DNA from 4 places in the Verrucosispora sp. TAA-831 genome. Region 1 is predicted to be linked to each of the others. Evidence: riboswitches for the same ligand, from Rfam matches in the RefSeq annotation. Region 1 holds a riboswitch; each other region holds the start of a gene.
The links. A riboswitch is a leader RNA that binds a small molecule or an ion and turns the genes downstream of it on or off. The one in region 1 is predicted to bind cyclic di-AMP.
Positions count from the first base shown of each region.

Region 2: another riboswitch for cyclic di-AMP. It lies ahead of ACQVFL_RS09230 (C39 family peptidase); the one in region 1 lies ahead of ACQVFL_RS01760 (coiled-coil domain-containing protein).
Region 3: another riboswitch for cyclic di-AMP. It lies ahead of ACQVFL_RS30755 (NlpC/P60 family protein); the one in region 1 lies ahead of ACQVFL_RS01760 (coiled-coil domain-containing protein).
Region 4: another riboswitch for cyclic di-AMP. It lies ahead of ACQVFL_RS23200 (coiled-coil domain-containing protein); the one in region 1 lies ahead of ACQVFL_RS01760 (coiled-coil domain-containing protein).

Region 1 covers NZ_CP192240.1:375,229-381,040, reverse strand. The annotation lists gene ACQVFL_RS01770 (metal-sensitive transcriptional regulator) at 86-382, shown strand; gene ACQVFL_RS01765 (YibE/F family protein) at 636-2,006, shown strand; cyclic di-AMP (ydaO/yuaA leader) riboswitch at 2,173-2,304, shown strand; gene ACQVFL_RS01760 (coiled-coil domain-containing protein) at 2,308-3,324, shown strand; gene ACQVFL_RS01755 (carbonic anhydrase) at 3,409-4,107, opposite strand; gene ACQVFL_RS01750 (helix-turn-helix transcriptional regulator) at 4,305-4,613, shown strand; gene ACQVFL_RS01745 (hypothetical protein) at 4,712-5,134, shown strand; gene ACQVFL_RS01740 (hypothetical protein) at 5,328-5,812, shown strand, end outside.
Region 2 covers NZ_CP192240.1:2,029,177-2,034,988, forward strand. The annotation lists gene ACQVFL_RS09220 (hypothetical protein) at 1-344, shown strand, start outside; gene ACQVFL_RS09225 (hypothetical protein) at 520-1,272, shown strand; cyclic di-AMP (ydaO/yuaA leader) riboswitch at 1,576-1,717, shown strand; gene ACQVFL_RS09230 (C39 family peptidase) at 1,937-2,800, shown strand; gene ACQVFL_RS09235 (alpha/beta fold hydrolase) at 2,887-3,621, shown strand; gene ACQVFL_RS09240 (CDP-glycerol glycerophosphotransferase family protein) at 3,629-5,326, opposite strand; gene ACQVFL_RS09245 (D-ribitol-5-phosphate cytidylyltransferase) at 5,360-5,812, opposite strand, start outside.
Region 3 covers NZ_CP192240.1:6,913,796-6,919,607, reverse strand. The annotation lists gene ACQVFL_RS30770 (zinc metalloprotease) at 1-883, shown strand, start outside; gene ACQVFL_RS30765 (pyridoxamine 5'-phosphate oxidase family protein) at 951-1,484, opposite strand; gene dcd (dCTP deaminase) at 1,564-2,142, shown strand; gene ACQVFL_RS30755 (NlpC/P60 family protein) at 2,205-3,245, opposite strand; cyclic di-AMP (ydaO/yuaA leader) riboswitch at 3,258-3,394, opposite strand; gene ACQVFL_RS30750 (NlpC/P60 family protein) at 3,574-4,587, opposite strand; gene ACQVFL_RS30745 ((Fe-S)-binding protein) at 4,841-5,812, opposite strand, start outside.
Region 4 covers NZ_CP192240.1:5,242,784-5,248,595, reverse strand. The annotation lists gene surE (5'/3'-nucleotidase SurE) at 1-614, opposite strand, end outside; gene ACQVFL_RS23205 (PfkB family carbohydrate kinase) at 611-1,576, opposite strand; gene ACQVFL_RS23200 (coiled-coil domain-containing protein) at 1,814-2,896, opposite strand; cyclic di-AMP (ydaO/yuaA leader) riboswitch at 2,901-3,033, opposite strand; gene ACQVFL_RS23195 (cation diffusion facilitator family transporter) at 3,185-4,102, opposite strand; gene ACQVFL_RS23190 (HelD family protein) at 4,169-5,812, opposite strand, start outside.

The DNA.
Region 1 (5,812 bases):
GCCGGGCACCCCGTCGAATACCCTCGGGGGGTATCCACGACGGTGACCGTACCATACCCCCAGGGGGTACGTTATCCTCGTGTTCATGAGCACACCCGCGCAGATCCGTGGCTACACCGCCAGCAAGGACCAACTGCTCGCCCGGCTGCGTCGTGTCGAGGGTCAGGTACGCGGCGTGGAGAAGATGGTCGACGAGGACCGCTACTGCATCGACGTGCTCACCCAGATCTCCGCGATCCAGGCCGCGCTGGACAAGGTCGCGCTCGGCCTGCTCGACGGGCACGCCCGGCACTGCATGCACGAGGGCGCCGCCGAGGGCCGCGCCGACGAGATGGCCTCCGAGATGATGGCCGCCGTCGGTCGCCTGATGAAGCGCGGCTGACCCGCCCCACCCGTACGCCCGGCCGGGTGTCGTCTCCCCGGCACCCGGCTTGCGACACACGCTCGCGACCTGCGTTCCGATGCCGATCTGGCTACCATTCGCCACGATGGCCAGCCGGACCCGCCCGCACGGTACGCAGCCATCCTGCCACGCTCGGGCCATTCCGGATGCCCGCCGCGGCGGCCTGTCGGCGTCGCTGAACCATCTCGACCGCCGGTACGTAGTTCGCCTTGGAATCGTTGGGAGACAATGAATGGGCGCCGACCACACCCGTTCCGCTCCGCCCACCCCACCCCGGGTGCGGCGGATCCTCATCGTGACGGTGGTCCCCCTCTTCCTCGTCACCCTGGTCGCCGCGCTCGTGCTCTGGCCCTCGGACCCACCCCGACCCGAGGCCGCCGACGACCTGCCCCGCTACCACGGCACGGTCACCCGGGTGGTGAACGAGCCCTGCCCACCGAACCCGGTCGTGCCCGAGGGCACCCCGACCACGGCCGGGCGGCAGTGCGGCACGGTGACCGTCCGGGTCGACAGCGGCCCGGACGAAGGTCAGGACGTGCAGACGCCGCTGCCGGACGGGCCGGGAGCGCCCTCGGTCAGCGTCGGCGACGCGATCATCCTGGTCTCCCTGATCGATCCCGAGGACCCCTCGATCAGCTCCTACAACATCGCCGAGCACCAGCGGGGCAAGCCGCTGATCTGGCTCGCGGTGCTGTTCGCCGCCGCCATCGTGGCCTTCGGACGGCTACGCGGCCTGGCCGCGCTGGGCGGCCTGGCGGCCAGTTTCGCCATCCTGATCACCTTCGTGCTGCCCGGCATCAGCGCCGGTCAGCCGCCGCTGGTGGTGGCCATCGTCGGCGCGGCACTGATCATGTTCGTGGTGCTGTACCTGACGCACGGCATCTCGGCACAGACCTCGGTGGCCGTCCTCGGCACCCTCGGCAGCCTGGTGCTCACCGGCCTGCTCGGGCTGGCTGCCACCCGGGCCACCCACCTGACCGGCTTCGGCAGCGAGGACGCCACCACGCTGTCCATGTTCCGGGGCGACGTCGACCTGCACGGCCTGCTGCTCGCCGGCATCATCATCGGCTCGCTCGGCGTGCTCGACGACGTCACGGTGACCCAGGCCGCCGCGGTGACCGAGCTGCGGCACGCCAATCCGGGTTTCACCCGCCGGGAGCTGTACCGGTCGGCGACCCGGGTCGGCCGGGCCCACATCGCCTCGGTGGTGAACACCATCGTGCTGGCGTACGCGGGCGCGTCGCTGCCGCTGCTGCTCCTGCTCACCGCCGACAGCCGCGCGCTCGGCCAGATCATCACCAGCGAGTTCCTCACCCAGGAGATCGTCCGCAGCGTGGTGGCCACGCTGGGGCTGGTCGCCGCCGTACCGCTGACGACCGCACTGGCCGCGCTGGTGGTCACCGCCGGGCGGCGGGACACGCCGGAACCCGGCGGCCCCGACGACGGGCCGGACGGCGACGGTCCCACTCCCCCGACTCCCCGGCCCGGCATCGACCGGACCGAGGCCCTGCACGCGCTGAGCACCGCGCGTGTGCGTGACACACCCCCCGCCACCGGATCGCGGTGGCCCGACCCGGACAGGAGCACGGACACCACATGGTGACACCCCGCAGCGTGACCGCCCCTGCCGACACGGTTCGTGCCCGTGTCGTTGGTCACTCATCGCGATTACGAAATGACGCATCTGGCCGGGTTCGGGGCGTAGAGACTGACATCGACCGTCGGGTAACCTCACTGCCGGTCACCGCCGAAGGCGCGCACCGGCGCCTGCGGTGCCACCGCCCAATCGCCGCGAGGCGAGCCGGGGACCCAGGTAGGTGGGGTGAATCCGCGTCAGCGGTAGGGGCCACTTCCGTTCCGAACCCGTCAGCTAACCCGGTCGGCGGTCGATGGAAGGGAAAGAAGTGACGGCACCCCTACGCCGCTGGATGACACCCGTGGTGGCCGTGTTCGCCGCGTTCGCCGTGTTCGCCGGCCCCCTGCCGGCCATGGCCGCGCCGAACCCACCCGCTCCGGCCGAGCACGACGACGACCCGCCGATGCTCAACGACCTGATCGAGTCGGCGAACCGCGACTTCTCCAAGGCCAAGAACCAACTGGACAAGTCCAAGAAGCGACAGCTCAAGCTCGACCTCGAACTGCGCCGCGCAGAGGCCGACCTGGAAGCGCTCAGGCCACAGGTCGCCGAGATCGCGACGCAGTCGTACCGGACCGGCCGGGTGGGCGCGATAGCGATGTTGTTGCAGAGCAACGCTCCGGACTCGTTCATGGACCGGGCCTCCGCCCTCGACGAGTTGAACCTGTTCAACGACAAGAAGTTGGGCGAGGTCAACACGGTCCGGGAGCGCGCCGACCGGGCCAAGCTCGCGTCCGACGCCGAGGTGCGCGAACAGCAGAAGCTGACCAACGACATGGCGCGCAAGAAGACCGAGGCGGAGAAGTCGCTCCGCCTGGTCGGTGGCGAGAGCCTGACCGGCGGCCTGGTGGCCGCGACCTCGCCGGTCGCCCGGGTGGCCCCGAACCGTGCCTCGGACGGGAGCTGGAAGCCGGAGTCGTGCAGCCAGAACGACCCGACCACGTCGGGCTGCATCACGCCGCGCACGCTGCACATGTACAAGGAGGTCAAGCGCGCCGGCTTCAACCGCTTCGTCGGCTGCTGGCGGCCCGGTGACAAGTTCGAGCACCCCAAGGGCCGGGCGTGTGACTGGTCGTTGCAGAACAGCGGGTTCAGCCCCTGGCACAACAACGACACCCGGATCTACGGCAACAACCTGGCGGCCTTCCTGGTCCGCAACGCCGACCGGCTCGGCATCTACTACGTGATCTGGAACCGGCAGATCTGGTTCCCGACCGAGAACCGGTGGCGGTCCTACAGCGGCCCGTCCAACCACACGGACCACGTGCACGTGTCGCTGCTCTGAGCAGCGTCCCGGTGACCCGCGAGGGCCGCTCCGCCGTCCGGCGGAGCGGCCCTCGTCGTACGTGTCGGTGCGTGGCCCGGCGGGTCAGCCCACGGGCGTGACCACACCCGCCATCTCGGCGGGCTCCGCCGCGACGGTCCGCACCTCACCGGCGGCCAGCCGGTACGACATGCCCACCACCGCGCACCCGCCCGCGGCCACCTCGGCGGCCAGCGCCTCGGACGACTCCAGCATCGCCTCGACGGTCTGCGCGATGTGGATGTCGACGATCGCGTCCAGGTCGTCGATCCCCGCCTGCTCGGCCCGGCGCAGGCTGGGCACCACCGCGTCCACCACGGCACGCAGGTGCCCCGACGGCGCGGTGCCGGTGGCCGCCGCAGCCCGGGCCGCCTGGACGGCACCGCACGAGTCGTGCCCGAGCACCACCACCAGCGGCGTACGCAGCACGCTCACCGCGTACTCGACGCTGCCCAGCACCTCGGGGCCGATGGTGTGTCCGGCGGTCCGGATCACGAAGAGATCACCCAGCCCACGGTCGAAGATGATCTCCGCAGCGAGCCGGGAGTCGGAGCAGCCCACGATCACCGCGAAGGGGTGCTGCTCGGCGGCGACCGCGGCCCGGTGGCTGGCGTTCTGGTTGGGGTGCCGCAGCGTGTCGGTGACGAACCGACGGTTACCGGCGATCAACTCGGCGAGGGCCCGCTCCCGCGAGCCGGGAAGGTCTGCGGTCAGGTACTCGCGTTCGGGACCGGGCTGGGCCCCGATCGTTCCGGGTCGACTCATCCGGCGTCACCTCGTCTCTCGGTGGAATGCCTGGTCATCCCGGCCGGCGCTGGCCACGGACCGCCACCAACCGTCACACGCAGCGCAAGGCACGTCAAGCTATGCGTGATCTGCATTTCATGTATTCCAGAACGCTTGCCAATCGCAGCGTACGGGCGCGAGCGCAGCCCCGGAGCGTGACGGGGGCAGGCCATACGATGGCGGGCATGGCGACCTCAGACGAGCGAGAAAGCACCCGAAACTGGACTTTCTTGACAAACCATGCACACGTGCTGCTCGCCATCGCCCGCAACCCGACCGCCCGGCTGCGCGACGTCGCCAGCGAGGTGGGCGTCACCGAACGCGCCGCCCAGGCCATCGTCGCCGACCTGGAGGCGGGCGGCTATCTGCACCGCACCCGGGTGGGTCGCCGCAACGAGTACACCCTCAACCCGGCCGGCCGGTTCCGCCACCCGGCCGAGGCCGACCGCCAGGTCGGCGACCTGCTGGCCCTGTTCACCGACTGACCCGACCTGCCATCCACAGTGGACTACGTGGCGTGGTTCACCGACCGGATTCCGCTCGGGCCCATGCGTTCTGGGCACGGGGACGATAGGTTGGACTCGTGTCGTCCGTCGCGCTCGCCCGTCCCCTGTGGCCGGCGACGCTGCGCACGTTGCGGGAGCTGACCCGACTCGCGCTGGCCGCCCTCGTGCTGGCGGTCGGCCTCGGCACCGCCGCCGACCTGCCGCTGCGCCCGGCCGGCGACCAGACGGCCCACGCCGTCGCCGGTCATCACGCCTGGTCCGTCACCGCCGACCTGCCGACCTGGCCGGGCACCGTCGCACCGGTCACCGAGCAGGTGCGGGCCTCCGGCACGCTGTCGACGTCACCGACGCAGCACACGGCCCCGACCGCGCCGCCGACCCGGCCCGCGCCCTCCGCCGGGGCCGGCTCGGCCGCCACCACCACGGTCCACCGGCTCGCCGCGCCACGCCCCGCCGTCGGCCACGGCGAGCCGACCCGGCGCGGCCCACCGGCCGCCTGACCGACGGCCCGCCTCAGGACGCCCCACCGGCCCACGCGACCGTCCGCCGACCCGGCCCGAACGCCGGACCCGGCCGACGCACCGGCGCCGACCGCCCCGGGCACTCGCGGACCCGCGCACCGTCCTGTCGCCGCCTCGGCGACCACAGACCTTCCCCCAGTCGACGACCCTCATCCGACCGCGAGAGGTGTTGATGATGCGAACCGCTCTCTCCCACGTCCTGCCCGACGTCCCCCTGGCCGCCGTGATCTGGCTGAGCCTGCTCGGCGTGGTGATCCTCGCCATCGCCGCCCTGCTGCTGCGCCCCCGCCACCTCCTGCGGTTCGACGCGGGCGCCCGGATCCGCGAGGCGGCGCTGCCGAGTCGCACCGAGCACACCGAGGAACAGCGGGACCAGGATCGCTGGGCGGAGGAGGTGGCCGTCGCCGCCGACCGGGCCGACGCGACGGCCCGTCGCCGCCGCGAGGAGTGGCTCACCGCGCAGGACGAGGCCGAACGAGCGTGGCAGACGTACGAGAAGGCGGAGGCGGACGTCCGCCGGCTCACCGCGGCGACCGGGATGCCGCTGCCGCAGACCCCGCGCACCCCCGCCGAGTACGCCGACCGGGAGCGCTGGCTGCACCGGGCGGCCATGGAGGCGTACTGGCGGCGGGAGCTGTCGGTGGAACAGCTCAGCGA
Region 2 (5,812 bases), 1.7 Mb from region 1:
TACTGACCGGGTTCGCGGTCGCCGCCGCCTTCACCCTCGGCGCCTGGGCGACCTCCGCTCCGGGTGCCCCCGCCGGGCACCCCGCCGACGGGCTCGCCTCGGCCGCCCTCCTCGCGCAGGCGCCCCACACCGGCTGGCACGCCACGTCGCCCGGCGAGGTGATCACGCCGGACGCCACTGTGGCCGTCGACCACGCCGACCCGGCCGGCGTGCCCGGGCTGCTGTCCGAGGCGCGCCCGGAGGCGTACCGGCCCGCCGTGACGGCGGTGGCGGGTCCGGCGGCACCGCCCCCGACGGTGGTCCCACCGGGCGCCCACGGTGCTCGCGCCCCACCCGGCGCCTGACCACTCGCGTCCCGCTGCGGCGCGTCGACCGACTCCGCCGCAGCCCGTCCCGGTGTTCCCGGGACCACTGCCCCCGCGATGCGTCCCCACCGCCCCGCCCGGCCCGTGGCACCCGCCACCGGCGACCGGGTCCGGCGGCCCGCTGTCAGCGCACCACAGCCCACGAGGTCCCGCCATGGAGAAGACCGTTCTCTACCAGTTCCTGATCGAGGTGCCCCGGGCCGCCGCCATCTGGTCGGTGCTGCTCGTGCTCGCGCTGGGCGTGCTCACCGCCATGGTCGCCCGGCCCGAATCGACCGGCGACGACACCGGCCCGGTCGACGACCCCGCCGAGGCCGAGGCGGCCGACCTGCGCCGCTACGCCGGTGAGGTGGCCGTGGCCGCCGCCGGGGCCGCGCAGAACGCGGCACGGCGTCGGGAGGCGTGGCACACCGCTCAGACCGCCCTCGACCGGTCCTGGGCCTCCTACGACGAGGCGGAGAGCCGGGCCCGGCGGCTCGCCGGGGTCACCGCGCTACCCGCGCCCCGCACCCCGCGTACCGCCAGTGAGTACGCCGCCCGGGAGCGCTGGCTGCACCACGCCGCGATGAAGGCGCACTGGCGCGGTGACCTGTCGGCGCGGCAGCTCACCGACGTGCTGGCCCGTCGGGCCGGCTGGGACGCGCGACTGCACCAGGTCGACCAGGAGGTCGTCCTGGCCCGCGTCGTCCGGGACAACCACCGGGCCGCGTACCGGGCCGCCGCCGAGCGGGAACGGGCCGCCTGGCGGGAGGCCGAGTTGGCCGGCGAAGCGGCCCGGGTGCTCTCCGCCGAGGCGTACGCCGCCGCGCAGCGCCTGCGGCCGAATCCGCTCCCGGCGCCCGCCGTCACCACCGTCGCGCGTCCGGCGGCGGCGGTCCTGCGGTGGCGTCCGGCGCGCGTGGGATGAACCGTCGGCCGGATAGTCCGGCCGGATCGGGTGAGCCCGGTCACACCTTCCGCCGGAACGGACACCGGAGCCGGATCCGACCGAGACGGGACGCGAAGCCCGGAGACATTGTCTGCGGGTGGTCCCCTTGTCACCGCCCGTTGCGTCGATCGCCATCGGTCCCGTTGCGCGACATCGATGACCGAACGCCCGAAAATCATCGATCTGGATCATGTTTACGCAGGTCAGGGCGGGTTGGCAGGGCAGTGACCGACCAGTAGTGTCGGCCCGTCCGATGCGGTACCCGATCGCAGGAGGCGACGCCGCATCGACCCGCCTAATCGTGGTCTCACGAACCGGGGACCCACCGCACCACTGGGGTGAATCCGCGAGCCTCGGCTCACGGTAGGGCCGTCTTCCCGCCCGAACCCGTCAGCTAACCCGGTCGGCGGTGTCGGAAGGAGCTTTCCACTCGTGCAGCCCCTCGTCGTACCCCCCTTGTTCCTCCACGGCACCGCGGTGCCCGCGCTCGCCGGGCCGTCGGCCACGAGCTGACTGCGGCCACCGCCCCCGCCCGCTAGCCCGGGCGCAGCCCCTCGCACGGTCGTCCCCGTACTCGGGTGGTCCTCGACAGGTCCTGTCGAGCTGACCGCCGGAGCGGTTCGCCGTGCCTCCCTGAGCCCCCGTGGAGGACTCCGTGAAGCAGACCGTCACGCGCCAGCTACGTCGGCTGGCCACCGAACGCCCCTACCAGGTCGTCGCCGCCTCGGCGGCCGCGCTGGCGCTGGCCACCGGTGCCGGTGCCGTACTCGTCGACACCTCCGACGCCCCGGCCACCGCGCACACCACGACCGCCGTCGCCGAGTTGCGTGGCGACACCGCGGTCTCCCGCGCCGACACCCGGGTGGAGTCGACCCCGTCGACCTCGCCCAGCAGCGCGGCCCCGAGCAGCGCCGCCCCGTCGCCGTCGCCCTCGCCGAAGACCACCTCGGCGGCCCCCTCGCCGGTGGCCAGCAGTGCGAAGGCCGCACCGAAGCCGCCGGCCCGGAAGGTCCTGGACTACGACTTCCAGGCCCAGACCACCGGCTACTACTGCGGTCCGGCCGCGGTACGCAACGCGCTCAGCGCCGCCGGTGTCGACCGTGACCAGGACACCCTGGCCGCGCAGCTCGGCACCACGTACGCCGGCACCAACTCGGCCCTGGACACCACCCGGGTGCTCAACGCCACCGTCAAGGGCGAGCCGTACTCGACCACGATGCTGCGGGGCGGTTCGGCCACCCCGGCCCAGATGGACCAGCTCCAGGCCGACGTGGTGGAGGCGATCACCGACGGGCGCGGTGTCGTGGTGAACGTGGCCGGCAGTGCCACCGACACCGACGGCGGCTGGCACTCCTTCCCCGGTGGCCACTACGTCGCCGTGGTGGGCTACGAGGACGACGGTCGCCTGGTCAAGATCGCCGACTCGGCCGACGCCTCGTACTACTCGTACTGGATGACCACCATCGACCTCGCCCACTGGGCCGCGACCCGCGGCTACTCCTCCTGAGATGTAAGGAAGGGTCCCCTGCTATCGCCTGGTGCATAGCAGGGGACCCTTCCTTACATCCGGGTCCGGGGTGGCAGACTTCGCGCATGAGCGAGGAGTCGGGCGGCCGGGCGGTGCTGGTGCTGCTGCACGGGATGGGTGCCACCGGCGACGTGTGGCTGCCCTGGGCGCCGCTGCTGGAACAACGGTGGCCGGGCCGTTGGTCCGCCCCGGACCTGGCCGGTCACGGCGGCGCGTCGCCGCTGCCGGAGTACTCGTTCACCGCCCTCGCCGACCGGGTCGCGGAGAGCCTCGCCCCGGACGACCGGATCGTCGTACTGGGACACTCGCTCGGCGGGGTGGTCGGGCTGGCGCTGGCCGCCGCCGATCGGGGCGTGCCGGTCGACGCGGTGGTGGGCCTCGGCATCAAGGCGGTGTGGTCCCCGGCGGAGCTGGCCCGCGCCGCCGATCTCGCCGCCCGGCCGGTCACCTGGTTCACCACCCGTGACGAGGCGGCCCGGCGGCATCTGCGTGTGTCCGGCCTGACCGGGCTGCTCAGCCCGGAGCGACCGGCGGTGGACGCCGGGCTGCGGCAGGTGGACGGGCGGTGGCGGCTGGCCATGGACCCGGCCGCCTTCGCCGTCGGCGAACCCGACCTGGCCGCCCTGCTGGCGGCGATCGACGTACCGGTCCTGCTGGCCCGGGGCGAACACGACGCGATGGTCACCGACGCCCAACTCCGGGAGTACGACGTGCCCGTGGTCACGCTGCCCGGTCTCGGGCACAACGCCCACATCGAGGACCCCGCGGCGGTGCTGGCGTTGCTCGACCCCTGGCGCTGAGGACCGCTCAGGTGGCGCTGGGCAGCGCGGCGTCGGTCGTGGTACGCGGTGCCGGGGCACTCCAGGCCGGGTCCAGCTCCCGTCGGGCGGCCGCCAGGAACGCCTCGGCGTACGTCTCGGCGGGGAAGTCGCCCAGGTAGCGCCGCCGGGTCGCCCAGCGCGCCTCGGCGAGCGGATCGGTGTCGAGCAGCCGGGTCAGCACGTCGTCCAGGTCGGACATGTCCCGCCGCAGCACGTAGCCGGTGGCGGCGAGGGGGAACCGCTCGACGAACCGGTCCCCGTCGGCGCCGGTGTCGGTGACCGTGTAGGGCTTGCCCGAGTACAGCCAGTCGGAGACCACCCCGGAGACGTCGGAGATCAACGCGTCCGCCCGGTTCACCGACTCGGCCAGGGTGAGCCGGCCGGCGGCGGCGCCGAAGAGGTGCTGGCGGCCGGTGCGGGACCGGTCGGCGGCGAGCAACTCGTGCAGCCGGGCCAGGCGCCGGGCCGAGGCCGGGTGCTGGTTGGTGTAGGGGTGGGCCCGCAGGATCACCGTGGCGCCCCGGTCGAGCAGCCGTCGCAGCAGCGTCTCGGCCATCGGCAGCGAGCAGTAGTCGGCGTCGGCGTGGTGGCCGGTCCAGGTGGGGGTGTAGAGGACCGTGGGGTTCGCCAGTCCGCGCGTCGGCTGGTGGCGTACCTCGATCGTCTCGACCTGCGGGCGACCCACCACCACGAACTTCTCGGCCGGGATCTCCACTCCGGCCCGGGCGTACCGGTCGATGGCCGCCTCGCCGGCCACGAAGATCCGGTCGAAGATCGCCGACACCGGGTTGGCGCTGGGGGCCTTGTCGCTGTCGCCGTGGTGTAGCTGGACGTGGGTGAGCTGGGTGAACCGGATGCAGTGGCTGTTCTTCGCGCCGTGGTTGACGTAGAACGCCACCCGCAGACTCGGCACCAGCACCTCGTCCATGGTGCGCAGCGTCGGGCAGTAGACCACCGGGGCGGTGGTGGCCGCCGCCACGGCGGGCAGGAACTCCGGTTCCCGCAGCATCACCACGAACGGCCGACCGATCCGTTCGAGGTACGGCAGCCACATGGTGACCTGATACTCCGACCCGGGCGGGGCGGAGAAGTGCAGCACGAACTCCGGCTGGTGGCGACGCAGCGCCCGGGTGACCGCCGACCCGCCGGCCGCCGGCCGGAACCGGCGACGGGCCAGGTCGAGGACGACCACGGCGACGGCGGCGCCGACCGGCAGGCAGATCAGCAGGGCCACCACGGCGGGCAGTCCGGCCAGGGCCGCCACGGCCAGCGCGGCGAGCAGCCCCGCCACCGCGTCGTCTCCTCGGGCGGCGACCTGCGGCACCCAGGTGCGTACCGGCAGGTTGGCGGCGCGGATCTCCAGGTTGCCGGCGGCCCGCAACGGCCCGGTGACCAGCACCAGCCCGAGCAGCACGAGGGCGGCGACCATCAGGAACGGGTCGAAACCGCCGTCGAGCTGCCGGGCGTAGCCGACCAGGATCCCGGCGGCGAGCAGGGCGGTCTCCGCGACGCTGTCGGCGCCGGGTCGCACCCGGCGCTCCCAGACCGTCGCGGCGAGCGCGGCCACCGCCAGCCCGAGCCCCCAGGTGGTCGCGCCGGTGAGCGCGAGCACCAGGAACGCCAGGACCGCCCCGCCGGTGGCCAGGCCCCGGGCGGCCAACTTCGTGACCAGGTCACCACGCATCTCGGCGCTGCCTTCGTGCTCGTCGTCGGTGGGTCAGCCGACGCGGGTGCCGCTGCTGGGCGCGTCGGCCTGGGTGGGTACCGGGGCGGGCGCCGACGCCTCGCCGGGCGGCCGGCGTACGTCGATCACCTGACCGGTGAGCTCCGAGATCAGCACGTCCAGCGAGGCCTGGGCGACGGTCTCGGCGGCGAGCAGGGTGTTCTCGGGCTCCGCGCCGAACGCCTTGGTCCGCATCGGGGTGGCGGTCCGCTCCGGGTTGATGATGTTGACCCGTACGCCGAACTCGGCCCACTCGTCGGAGAGCGCCTGGGTGAGGTTGACCAGCGCCGCCTTGGTGGCCGAGTAGAGCGCGTAGTCGGCCCGTCCCCGGGTGTACGAGCTGGAGGTGTAGAGCAGGAGCTGGCCCTTGGTCTGCTGAAGGTAGGGCAGGGACTGCCGGGCGACGGTCACCGGGCCGACGAAGTTGACCTGGAGCACCCGGTCGAT
Region 3 (5,812 bases), 500 kb from region 1:
CCCGACGGCTACCGCCGTCTCCGCCGACGAGGTGTGTGAGGACCCGACGGGCACTGCGGCCCGAGTCCGGGGCGACGCGGTCGTCAAGCACGACCCGAACGAGTTGACCATGACGCAACTGCACCAGCGGGAGTCGGAGTTCGCCGACCTGTTGCAGGAGCGGGCCAAGCGGGTCGGTCAGCGTACGCTCAGCGCCCAGGCCGCGGCGGCCTCGGTCACCATCCCGGTGGTGGTGCACGTGATCCGCAAGGACACCACCCGGGCCGGCGGGAACATCCCCGACTCGATGATCCAGTCGCAGATCACCGTGCTGAACCAGTCGTTCGCGGGTGCGACGGGCGGTGCCGCCACCGCCTTCGCCTTCCAGTTGCAGAGCATCAACCGGGTCACCAACACGTCGTGGTATCCGATCAGGCAGGGCTCCACCGCCGAGCGGCAGATGAAGACCCAGCTCCGCCAGGGCACCAAGGGCACGCTCAACATCTATCTCGGTGAGCTGAGCGGGGGCCTGCTCGGCTGGGCGACCTTCCCGCAGACCACGCTGAACGTGATGGACGGCGTGGTCGTGCTCAGCGAGTCGCTGCCGGGTGGCACCGCCACCAACTACAACCAGGGTGACACCGGCACCCACGAGGTCGGCCACTGGCTGAACCTGTACCACACGTTCCAGGGCGGCTGCTCGGGCAGCGGCGACCAGGTCTCCGACACTCCGGCGGAGGCGTCGCCGGCCTACCAGTGCCCGACCGGTCGGGACACCTGCTCCACCGCGGGGCTGGACCCGATCACCAACTTCATGGACTACACGTACGACACCTGCATGTACCAGTTCACCCCGGGCCAGGCGACCCGGATGATCAACGCCTGGAACACCTACCGCGCGTAGCGCGGGAGTCGTCGGCGCGTACCTCCGGTGCCGGTCCCGTCGTCAGGCGGGGCCGGCACCGGAGTGCTCAGGCGGCGCGGACATGTCGGGCCGCACGGGTCGGGTGGGGCGCGGGCCGGGCCGCCTGCGGGGTGGCACCGGCCGGGTCGAGCCAGACCTGTACCGCCGGTCGTCCGACCAGCCCGGCGGTGGCGGCGTGCTGGTGCCGGGTGAGCATCGCCACGTCGACGGTGAACTCGAACAGGCGCCAGTCGACGTGCGGGGCTGCGCGGGCCGCCAGCGCCAGCCGGGCCACCGTGGCGTCGTCGGTGACGGGTCGGGCCCGACCGGCGACGTACGCCTCGTCGTCGCTCTCCTCCGCCGGGAACGAGTGCAACGCATACCGCCCGTCGCGTTCCAGGTCGCGCCGCTTCGGCGAGTCGATCACGAAACAGAACAGACCGTCGTCGGTGATCAGCGGGGAGACCGGGTGCACCCGGGGCCCGCCGTCGGCGCGGACCGTGGCCAGGTAGCCGAAGCCCGGGCCGTACTGCTGCATGAGAAGGCGGATCCCGTCGGCGAGTCGAGGCTCGTCAGCGGTGAATTCGGACCAGGAAGCCATGCCGCCATCCTATCGAACATACGTTCTAAGCGGGTAGTCCGACACGCAGGTCACGCATACCGGCCGCTAAGGTGTGGCGATGCTGCTCTCCGACCGTGACCTGGTCTCCGAGATCAAGGCCGGCACCCTGGCACTGGAGCCCTTCGAGCCCACCCTGGTGCAGCCGTCCAGCATCGACGTCCGCCTGGACAAGCTGTTCCGGGTGTTCAACAACCACCTGTACACACACATCGACCCGGCGACCCAGCAGGACGATCTCACCTCGCCGGTGGAGGTGCCCGACGGCGAGCCGTTCGTGTTGCACCCCGGTGAGTTCGTGCTCGCCTCCACGCTTGAGGTGATCTCGCTCGGCGACCAGCTCGCCGGCCGGCTCGAAGGCAAGTCCAGCCTCGGCCGCCTCGGCCTGCTGACGCACTCCACCGCCGGTTTCATCGACCCCGGCTTCTCCGGGCACGTGACGCTGGAGCTGTCCAACGTGGCCAACCTGCCGATCACGCTCTGGCCCGGCATGAAGATCGGCCAGCTCTGCATCTTCCGGCTCTCCTCGCCCGCCGAGCACCCGTACGGCTCGCTCGTCTACGGCTCGCGCTACCAGGGGCAGCGCGGCCCGACGCCGAGCCGCGCCTGGCAGAACTGGCGTACCTGGCCGACCCGCTGACGACCCGCTGACGACCGGCGGGCCCGCGCCGCCGTGGAGCGGGCCCGCGATCATCCGGCTACTCAGCCGGGTCGGCCGAAGCTGTGGATCGGGCTGCTGTCCATCCGCTTCATCGCGATCGGCTTGCCCGCCCGGGAGGCGTGCACCACCCACCCGCCGCCGACGTACATGCCGACGTGGTGCAGGTCGCGGTAGTAGAAGACCAGATCACCTGGGCGCAGGTCGCCGCGACCGACCGAGGCGGTGACCTGCCGCTGCCGCGCCGCGTTGTGCGGCAGCGCCACCCCGGCCCGCGCCCACGCGGCCAACATCAACCCCGAGCAGTCGTACGCGTGCGGCCCCTCGGCACCCCACGAGTACGGCTTGCCGATCTGGGCGCAGGCGAAGGTGACCGCCTCACCGGCCGGGCCACCCGGGTAGGTGGCCGGACAGGGCGCCGGCCGCAGCGGACCACCACCCCCGTCGTCGTACGCCCGCAGCCGCAACCGCTGCAACCGCTCGATCTCGGTGTCGATCTGCCGCCGCTTCGCGGCCAGGTCGGCCTCGGTGCGGGTCAGCTCGGCGATGGTGCGGTCCAGTCCGGCTCGGGTGGCGGCGAGTTCGTCCCACAGCTCACGCGCCTGGCGTACGTCCTCCTGCTGGAAGCGGGCGTACCGGTCGAGCAGGCCGAGCTGGGCGACGACCTCGCCCGGCGACCGGCTGCCCAGCAGCGTGTTCACGGCGCGGACCGGCTCGCCCCGGTACGCGCGCGCGGCCAGCGCGCCGACCCGCTTCGTCGCCTCGTCCACCTGCTGTTGGAGCGGGGCGATGCGGGCGGTCAGCGCGTCTGCCTCCCGGCGGGTGCCGGCCAGGTCCTGCCGGGTCGCGTTGTGCCGTTCGATGACGGCTTCGAGCCGGTTCCAGTCCTCGTCGATCTGGCGCTCGATGTCGTCGACCGTGGGATCGGCGTGGGCCGCCGTCGCGCCGCCGGTCAGCAGAACGGCGGTCGCGGCGAGTGCGGCGAGTGCGGTGGTGCAGCGGTACCAGCGGAATCGCGGCGCAGCCGTCGTCGGGCCGGGCTTCGCCGGCCGGTACGACGGTGGCCGCGGGGCATGGTGTGCCACCGGGCTGCGTACTCCTTCTTCCCAGACCGCCTACCGGGTTAGCTGACGGGTTCGGGCGGGAAGGGGACGCCCTACCGCGACGATCGCGGACTCACCCCGGGAACCTGGGTCCCCGGCTCGCTCGGACAGCGACTCGGCGGTGTCGGACCGTCACCGCCCCGGGTGGGCGGTCCTGCCAGCGGGCCGACGATTGACCAGCGTAGGGACGATCGGCGTCGATACGCAACACACCCACACCGTCACTCTCGGTGCATTAATCCGACAACGAAGAAGGCCCCCGGTCGCTTGACCGAGGGCCTTTCGTCGTTCCTGCGTACGCGCTCAGGCGTCAGCCGGGTCGACGGAAGCCGGCGACCGGCATCGTCGTGATCGGCGAGACGTTCACCGGCACACCGGCACGCGCCGCGTGCACCATCGTGTTGTTCCCCAGATAGATCCCGACGTGGCTCACGTCGCTGCGGAAGAACACGAGGTCACCGGGGCGGGCGTCAGCCCGGGAGATGGCCTTGCCCTCGCGCCACTGGGCACCCGTGAAGTGGGTCAGGTAGATACCCGCCGCCTTGTACGCGTACTGGGTGAGACCCGAGCAGTCGAACGAGTTCGGCCCGGTGGCACCCCAGACGTACGGCTTGCCGACCTGCGCGCAGGCGGTCCGGATCGCCGTCCGGGCCGCGTCGCTGACCACACCGTTGATGGTCGGGCAGTTGGTGGTCTTGACGGTGGTCACCGGAAGGGACCGTTCCAGCCGCTTGATCTCGGCGTCGATCTGCTTCTTCTTCGCCGCGAGCTGCTTCTGCTTGGCCTCCTGGTCGACGATCAGCGCGTCGAGTACGGCCTTCTGGTCGTCGTACTTCTTCCGGATCTTCATGACGCCCTCGAGCTGACGGCGCTCCTCCCAGGCCAGCCGGTCGAGGAGGGCCATCTGCTCACCGAGCTTGTCCGGCTTCGCGTTGAGCAGCACCGCGCCGATCTCCTGCGAGGGGCCGGTGATGTAGTACCGGGAGGCCAGACCGGCGACCCGGTTCATCGCCAGCTCCGTCTCCAGCGCCAGCGGCTCGATCTTCTTTTGCAGCTTGTCGGCCTTCTCGCGGTTGGTCCGCAGCTCCGAGCGCACCTTGTTGAACTGCTCGATAGTGGGTTCGAGCTGCTGCCACTGCTTGTCGATCTGGCGCTCGATCTCGTCCACCGACGGCGCGGCGGACGCGGGCGCGGCGACCAGACCGGCACCGACCGCGGCGGCGGCGACCAGGACGACCAGGCGGCGAGCGGCCTTGCGCAGCCCGCGCGCGGGGGTGGGGCGTCCCGGCGCATGACGATGGAGGGGCATGGTTGCCACCGGCACCGACTCCTTTGCGACCGACCACCGGGCGTCCCGCTAGCGGTAGGGGGCGAGACAGACGACCCACGGCGGTCGGTGCCTCACATTAGGGAAGGCGCGCGGTGGAATCAAGGCGACCAACGGCTCATTCACCTTTGTGCGACGGACCGCACACAAAGGGTGTCGACCAATTCGTTACAGTCATCTCCGCCAATATAAAAATCAGGACGTGTCGGCATCCGTACAGATGCCGACCACGCCCCGACGTTCTCGCTGGTCACCCGGCGACCGGCTCGCCCTCCTCGGCGCCCCGGGTCGGCTCGGGCTTGATCGAACGCAGCAGCACGCTGGCCACGTCGACCACCTCGACCTGGTCGCCCGCCCCCTTGCCGTTGACTCCGTCACTCAGCATCGTCGAGCAGAACGGACAGCCGACCGCGACGGTCTTCGCGCCGGTGGACATGGCCTCCTCGACCCGATCCACATTGATCCGCTTACCGATCCGCTCCTCCATCCACATGCGCGCGCCACCGGCGCCACAGCAGAAGGAGCGCTCGCTGTTGCGCGGCATCTCGACCACGCTGTTGTCGGCACCGACGGCGCTGCCCAGCACCTCGCGCGGCGGGGCGAAGACCCGGTTGTGCCGGCCCAGGTAGCACGGGTCGTGGTAGGTGACGCCGCCGTCGACCGGCTGCACCGGGGTCAGCTTGCCGGTGGCGACCAGGTGCGCCAGCAACTGGGTGTGGTGCACCACCTCGAACTCGCCGCCGAGCTGGCCGTACTCGTTGCCCAGGGTGTTGAAGCAGTGCGGACAGGTCGCGACGATCTTCCGCTTTGCCTTCTCGCGGCCCTCGAACGCCTCGTTGAGCGTCTCCACGTTCTGCTGGGCGAGCATCTGGAAGACGAACTCGTTGCCGATCCGGCGGGCCGGGTCGCCCGAGCACGTCTCGCCCTCACCGAGGATGGCGAACGAGACACCGGCCTCGTTCAGCAGCGTGGCGACCGCCCGAGTGGTCTTCTTCGCCCGGTCCTCGAACGCGCCCGCGCAGCCGACCCAGAAGAGGTACTCGAAGTCCTCGACCTCGCCGACCCGGGGCACCTCGAAATCGAGACCCTTGGTCCAGTCCTCCCGGGTGTTCTGCGGCGCGCCCCAGGGGTTGCCCTTGTTCTCCAGGTTGCGCAGCATCACGCCGGCCTCGGAGGGGAAGTTCGACTCGATCAGCACCTGGTAGCGGCGCATGTCGACGAT
Region 4 (5,812 bases), 2.2 Mb from region 1:
CGTACGCCGCGCAGCCGGTCGGGCGGCACGTCCGGCGAGTTGACGTTGAGCACGCTCTCCGCCGGCCCGGCGGTCAGCCGGGGGAGCAGGTCCAGGGCGACGTGGGCGGCGGTGGCCCAGTTCCGTTCGGCGTCGCGTACCCGGGCCGCGGCGGCCACCGCGGCCCCGCCGCTGACGGCGGTCGCCTCACCGGCGGAGAGCACGTCCAGCGACACCGCCAACGCCCGGCAGCCGTTGGCGGCGGCGGTGAACGCCGCGCCCACGGTGCCGGAGTGCAACACCGCCCGGCCCGCGTTCGCCCCCCGGTTGATGCCGGAGAGCAGCACCGTCGGCGGCGGCCCGAACGCGCCGTGCACGGCGATCAACGCGATGAAGCCGGGCGAGCCGCCCACCCCGAAGGCCGGCACCCCGGCCAGCCCCGGCAGCGGATGCTCGTGGACCACCACCTGCCCGTCCTGCTCGACCGCGCTCATCGCGGCGCTGGTGCCGCTCGCCTCCTCCAACGGGGCCGCGACCACCACGTCCAGCCCCCGGTCCACCGCCGCCCGGGCCAGCGCCTGGATACCCGGCGCGGCGATCCCGTCGTCGTTGGTGATCAGCACGCGCAACGTCATGCGCCACCCACCCGGTGCGCCAACTCGTCGGGGGTGGTGCGTTCCTGCCGGCGGACGCCGGCCGGCTCCAGGCGTACCCGGTCCACCAGGCCGGTGATCGAGTCGAGCCGCCCGGTGCCCAGCCCGTGCCGGGTGACGTTCAGCGCGCCGGCCGCCGCGCCGGTCCGGATCGCGGTGCGTACGTCACCGCCGCGCGCCACCACGGCGGCCACGCTGGCGGTCATCGAGTCACCCGCACCTCGCGGGTCGGCCGCCTCCAGGCGGGGCATCCGCACCTCGAAGACCTCGCCGTCGACGAGGGCCAGTGCCGGCTTGTCGGCGCGGCTGACCACCACGTTCTCGGCCCCGTTGGCGTGCAGGTCGTACATCGCTCGGGTGAGCTGCTCCTCGTCGTCGTCGGTTGCGCGACCGTCGGCGATCAGCTCCTCGTGGCTGACCTTGACGAAGAAGACCCCGCTGTCCAGCACGGCGTTGAGGTGGTCGCCGCAGAGGTCCACCACCACCCGGCTGCCGTTGGCGCCGAGGTCGGCGGCGAAACGCCGGTACAGGTCGGCGGGGACCAGCGACGGGTCGTTCGGGCCGCTCAGGATGCTCACCGCCGCCCGCAGTCCCTCGCCGAGCGCCAGGTTGTAGAGCTCGTCCAGCTCGTGTCGGCTCAGCGGCTGCCCGGTCACGTCGACGATCTCCTGCCGGGTGCCCTCCCGACGGTCGTGCACGTACCCGCCGCTGCCGCCGGAGTCGCGCGCCACCACCTTGAGGTCGACGCCCTCGCTGACCAGCAACGGCTCCAGCACCTGTCCGATCTCGCCGCCGAGGGCGGTGCAGAGCACCACGTCGATGCCGTGCGACAGCACCATGCGGGCCTGCCAGACCCCCTGGCCGCCGGGATGCAGGTGCAGTTCCGGCGTGTCGTTGGGCTGGTCGATCGTGACCGTGAGCAGGGGCGTCGGCGCGAAGACCATCACGTGCCCGGTCGGCGCGCTCACGACGCACCGTCGCACTGGGTCCACTGCGGTCCGCTCATAACCGTTCCTCCCGGTCGCCACGAAATGTCCGCTTCGATGTCGACGGTAACCAAGGTGGGCCGAGAGCGCGCGGCGACGGGCGGGGCGGTCCGGGACGGCCGGGGCGGCGTGCGGGAACGACGACGCCGGGTGGACCGTCCCTCACGAGGGCGGCCACCCGGCGTGCCGTGTGGATCAGTACACCGACAGGTGCACGTGGTTGGTGTGGTCGCTGGACGGGTCGCCACGCGCGCCGCTGTACGTGCGCCAGCCGCTGCTGGGCAGCCAGATCTGCTTGTACCAGATCACGTAGAGCACGGCGAGACGGTCGGCGTTGTTGACGTAGAACGCCGCCAGGTTGTTGCCGTACGTCCGGTCGCCGCCGGTGGCGACCCCGCCGAAGCCGTTCTTCTGCGCCGCGAAGTCGCAGGCCCGACCCTTCGGGTGCTCACCCGAGCCGCCCGCGCGGTAGCAGGAGACGTATCTGGTGAAGCCGGCCGCCTTGGTCTGGTTGAGCGCGTGCAGGGTGCGCGGGGTGATGCAGCCGTTGGCCGGGGTGGGGTCGTTGACGCTGCACGACTCGGCCGGCCAGGAGCCGTTGGCGTTGCGGGGCGCGGGCTTGGCCGTCGGGCTGCTGGTGCCGCCGGTGCGCGCCGGGGTCCGGCTGGCCCGCTCCTGCGCCGCGGCCCGCTCGGCCCGCTCGGCGCGTTCCTCGGCCACGGTCAGCGAGCGCTCGGCCTGCTCCTTGCGCTTGGCCATCACGGCCACCTGCTTGCGCTGCTCCTGCACCTCGACGTCGAGGGCCTGCTTGGTCCTGCCGACCTCGTCGCGGGTGGCCCGCAGGTCCCGCAGCGCGCGTTCCTCGTTGGCCGCCACCGCGTCCAGTGCCGCCGCCCGGTCCATGAAGCCGGCCGGGGAGCCGCTGTTGAGCAGCGCCGTCGCGGCACCGAGTCGACCGCCGCGATACGCCTGCGCGGCGATCTCGGCGACCTTGGCGCTGCGTTCGGTGAGCTGGCCCTCGGTCGTGGTGAGCTGCTCGGCGAGCTTCTTCTGCCGGTCGACCGAGCGGTCCAGGGCGGTCTTGGCGTCGAGGTAGCCCTTGCTGGCCGCCTCCAGTTGGGCGCGTAGCGCCGGTGTGCCGCCCTCGTCGCCGACGTCACCGGGGGCCGCGGAGGCAGCGCTGAACGGAGCGAGCGCGGCGCCCAGGGCGAGGGCGAGCCCCGCGGCGATCAGGGCCGCCGTACGGGCGGCCGGTCTCACGGTTGCCACTGCTGGCATGCACATGTCCTTCCGTCAGCCGCCGACCGGGTTAGCTGACGGGTTCGGGACGGAAGATCCCTACCGCTGGACGCGGATGCACCCCTGGAACATGGTTCCCCGGTTCGCCCTCGCGGGCGATTAGGCGGCGGTCACCGCCGGCACCGTCGAGTGCCGCCTGGCGGAGACCGGGTCCGAGCCTACCGGTGCTGGTGGGGACCGTGCAGCCGGTGTGACTCCTGGTGTTCCCCTGACCACGAGTAAACCAGACATAAGGTATTTTTGTTGTCTTTCGCGCTACTGGTCCCGCTACCACTCCACCGTCCCGCAGGCACCGGCACTCGTCGCGGGCTCGATCTGGAGCGTCGCGTGCGTGATGTCGAAGTCCTCGCGCAGCGCCGTCCGGGCCGCGCGGAGCACCGCGCCGACCTCGGCGCCCTCGGCCGTGGCCAGGTGGGCCGAGGCCACCTCCATCCCGGAGGTGAGCGTCCAGACGTGCAGGTCGTGGACGTCGGCCACGCCGGGCACCGCGGCCAGCCGGTCGTGCACGGCGGTGACCTGGAGGTGCTCCGGGGCGGCCTGCACCAGGATGCGGACCGCCGCCCGGCCCAGACGCCAGGTGCGCGGCAGGATGAACGCGCCGATCGCCACCGCCACCAGCGGGTCCGTCCACCACCATCCGGTCAGCGCGGTCAGCGCCGCCGCCGCGATCACGCCCAGCGAGCCGAGCAGGTCCGCCAGCACCTCCAGGTACGCCCCGCGCAGGTTGATGCTCTCCCGCGCCCCGGGACGCAGCAGCGCGAACGCGACCAGGTTGGCGAGCAGGCCGAGCGTGGCCACCACCAGCACCGGCCCGGTCCGCACCTGCGGCGGGTCGCCGAACCGGCGTACCGCCTCGACCAGCACGTAACCGGCGACGCCGACGAGCAGCACCGCGTTGGCCAACGCGGCGAGCACCTCCAACCGATAGAGGCCGAAGGTGCGTTGCGGATGGGCGTCCACGCGCCGGGCGGCGGTGAGAGCCGCGAGCGCCATCCCGATGCCGAGCACGTCGGTGAACATGTGCCCGGCGTCGGAGAGCAGGGCCAGCGAGCCGGTCCGCAGGGCGGTCACCGCCTCCACCACCATCAGCGTGGTGAGCAGCACGAACGCCGCCCACAGCCGGCCGGAGTGGCGGTGTGCGGCGTGCGACACCGCGGCGTGGTGGTGGTCGTGGCCCGCGCCCACGCAGACACCTTGCGCGCTGCGTCCGACCCGGGGCGGAGCTATGCCGACATTGCTATATGTGCGCGCTCAGTCGGTCAGGTCGACCGTGGTCAGCCGCTGGGTGGCCCGGGACAGGGCGACGTAGAGCGTACGCACGCCGGAGCCGGGATCGGCACGGATCTCGCCGGGGGCGACCAGCACCACCCCGTCGTACTCCATGCCCTTGGCCTCCAGGCTGGTCACCACCTGGAGACGCTCGCCGCCGAGCCCGCCCAGCCAGGCCGCGACCTCGTCCCGGCGCGGCACCGGCGTGATCACCCCGACGGTGCCCTCGACCTCGCCCAACAGCGTGCTCGCGGCGGTCAGCACGCTGGTCTCCAACTCCGTCGCCGGCACCACCAGCTCCACCGGGTCGATCCCGGTGGTCCGGACCGCGGTGGGCAGGGCCAGGTCCGGGTACGCCCGGCGGATCTCGGCCGCCGCCACGGCGAAGATCTCCGCCGAGTTGCGGTAGTTGGTGGTGAGCGTGAACCGGTGCCGTCGACGGCGTCCCAACGCCTGGTCCCGGGCCCGGGACAGCTCCTGCGGATCTCCCGTCCACGCGGTCTGCGCCGGGTCACCCACCACCGTCCACGAGGCCAGCCGACCGCGTCGGCCGATCATCCGCCACTGCATCGGTGAGACGTCCTGCGACTCGTCCACCACCACGTGCGCGTAGTCGCGGTAGTCCTCGGGTCGCTCGCGAGCGGCCTGGCGGGCGGCCCGCTGCCGGTCGGCGTACGTGCTCAGCTCGCGCACCCCACCGGCGAGCTGGAACGGGTCACGTTTCGCCCGGGCTGGACGCACCGGCTTGCCGAGCAACGCGTCCAACTCGTCGAGCAGCGCCACGTCGGCGACGGTCGGCCCCTCGGCGGCCAGCCCCCGGTACGCCTGCTCCAGCAGCCGGATCTCGGCCCGGGACAGCAGCCCGGCGGCGTACCGGCGCAGCCGCTCCGGATCGGCCAGCCAGCCGAGCACGTGGCGGGGATGCAGCCGGGGCCACCACGCCTTGAGGAAGTCCCGAAAATCCGTCCGGTCGATCAGCTCGTCCTCGAAGGCCCGCTGCTCGGGCAGCCGGGGGATGCCCAACCGGCGGGCCTGTGCCCAGAGCGCCGCCAGGATGCCGTCGAAACCGGCCCGGCGGACCTCGTTGCGTCGCGCCCCCCGGGGCAGCGCCCGCTCCCGGACGGCGTCCAACTCGGCGCGCTCCAGCCGCAGCAACTGCCCCCGGTAGAGCAGGCGCAGCTCGGCCGGCGAATCGGGTACGCCGTCCCGGGCCGCCCGCTCCAACAGTCGGCGCATCCGCAGCGACCCCTTGACCGCGGCCACCTCGACCGGGTCGGTGCGGGTGGCGACCAGCCCGGGGAAGAGGGTGCCCAGCGAGTGCAGGGTCGCGGTGTCCTCGCCCAGGGACGGCAGCACCGAGGCGATGTACTCGACGAAGACCGAGGACGGGCCGACCACCAGGATGCCGCCACCGGCGTACCGGCTGCGGTCGGAGTAGAGCAGGTACGCGGCGCGGTGCAGCGCCACCGCCGTCTTGCCGGTGCCCGGGCCGCCGGACACCAGCGTCACCCCCGAACCGGGGGAGCGGATGGCCTCGTCCTGCTCGCGCTGGATGGTCGCGACGATGTCGCGCATCCCCCGACCGGTGGTCCGGGACAGGTTCGCCAGCAGCGCGCCGTCGCCGAC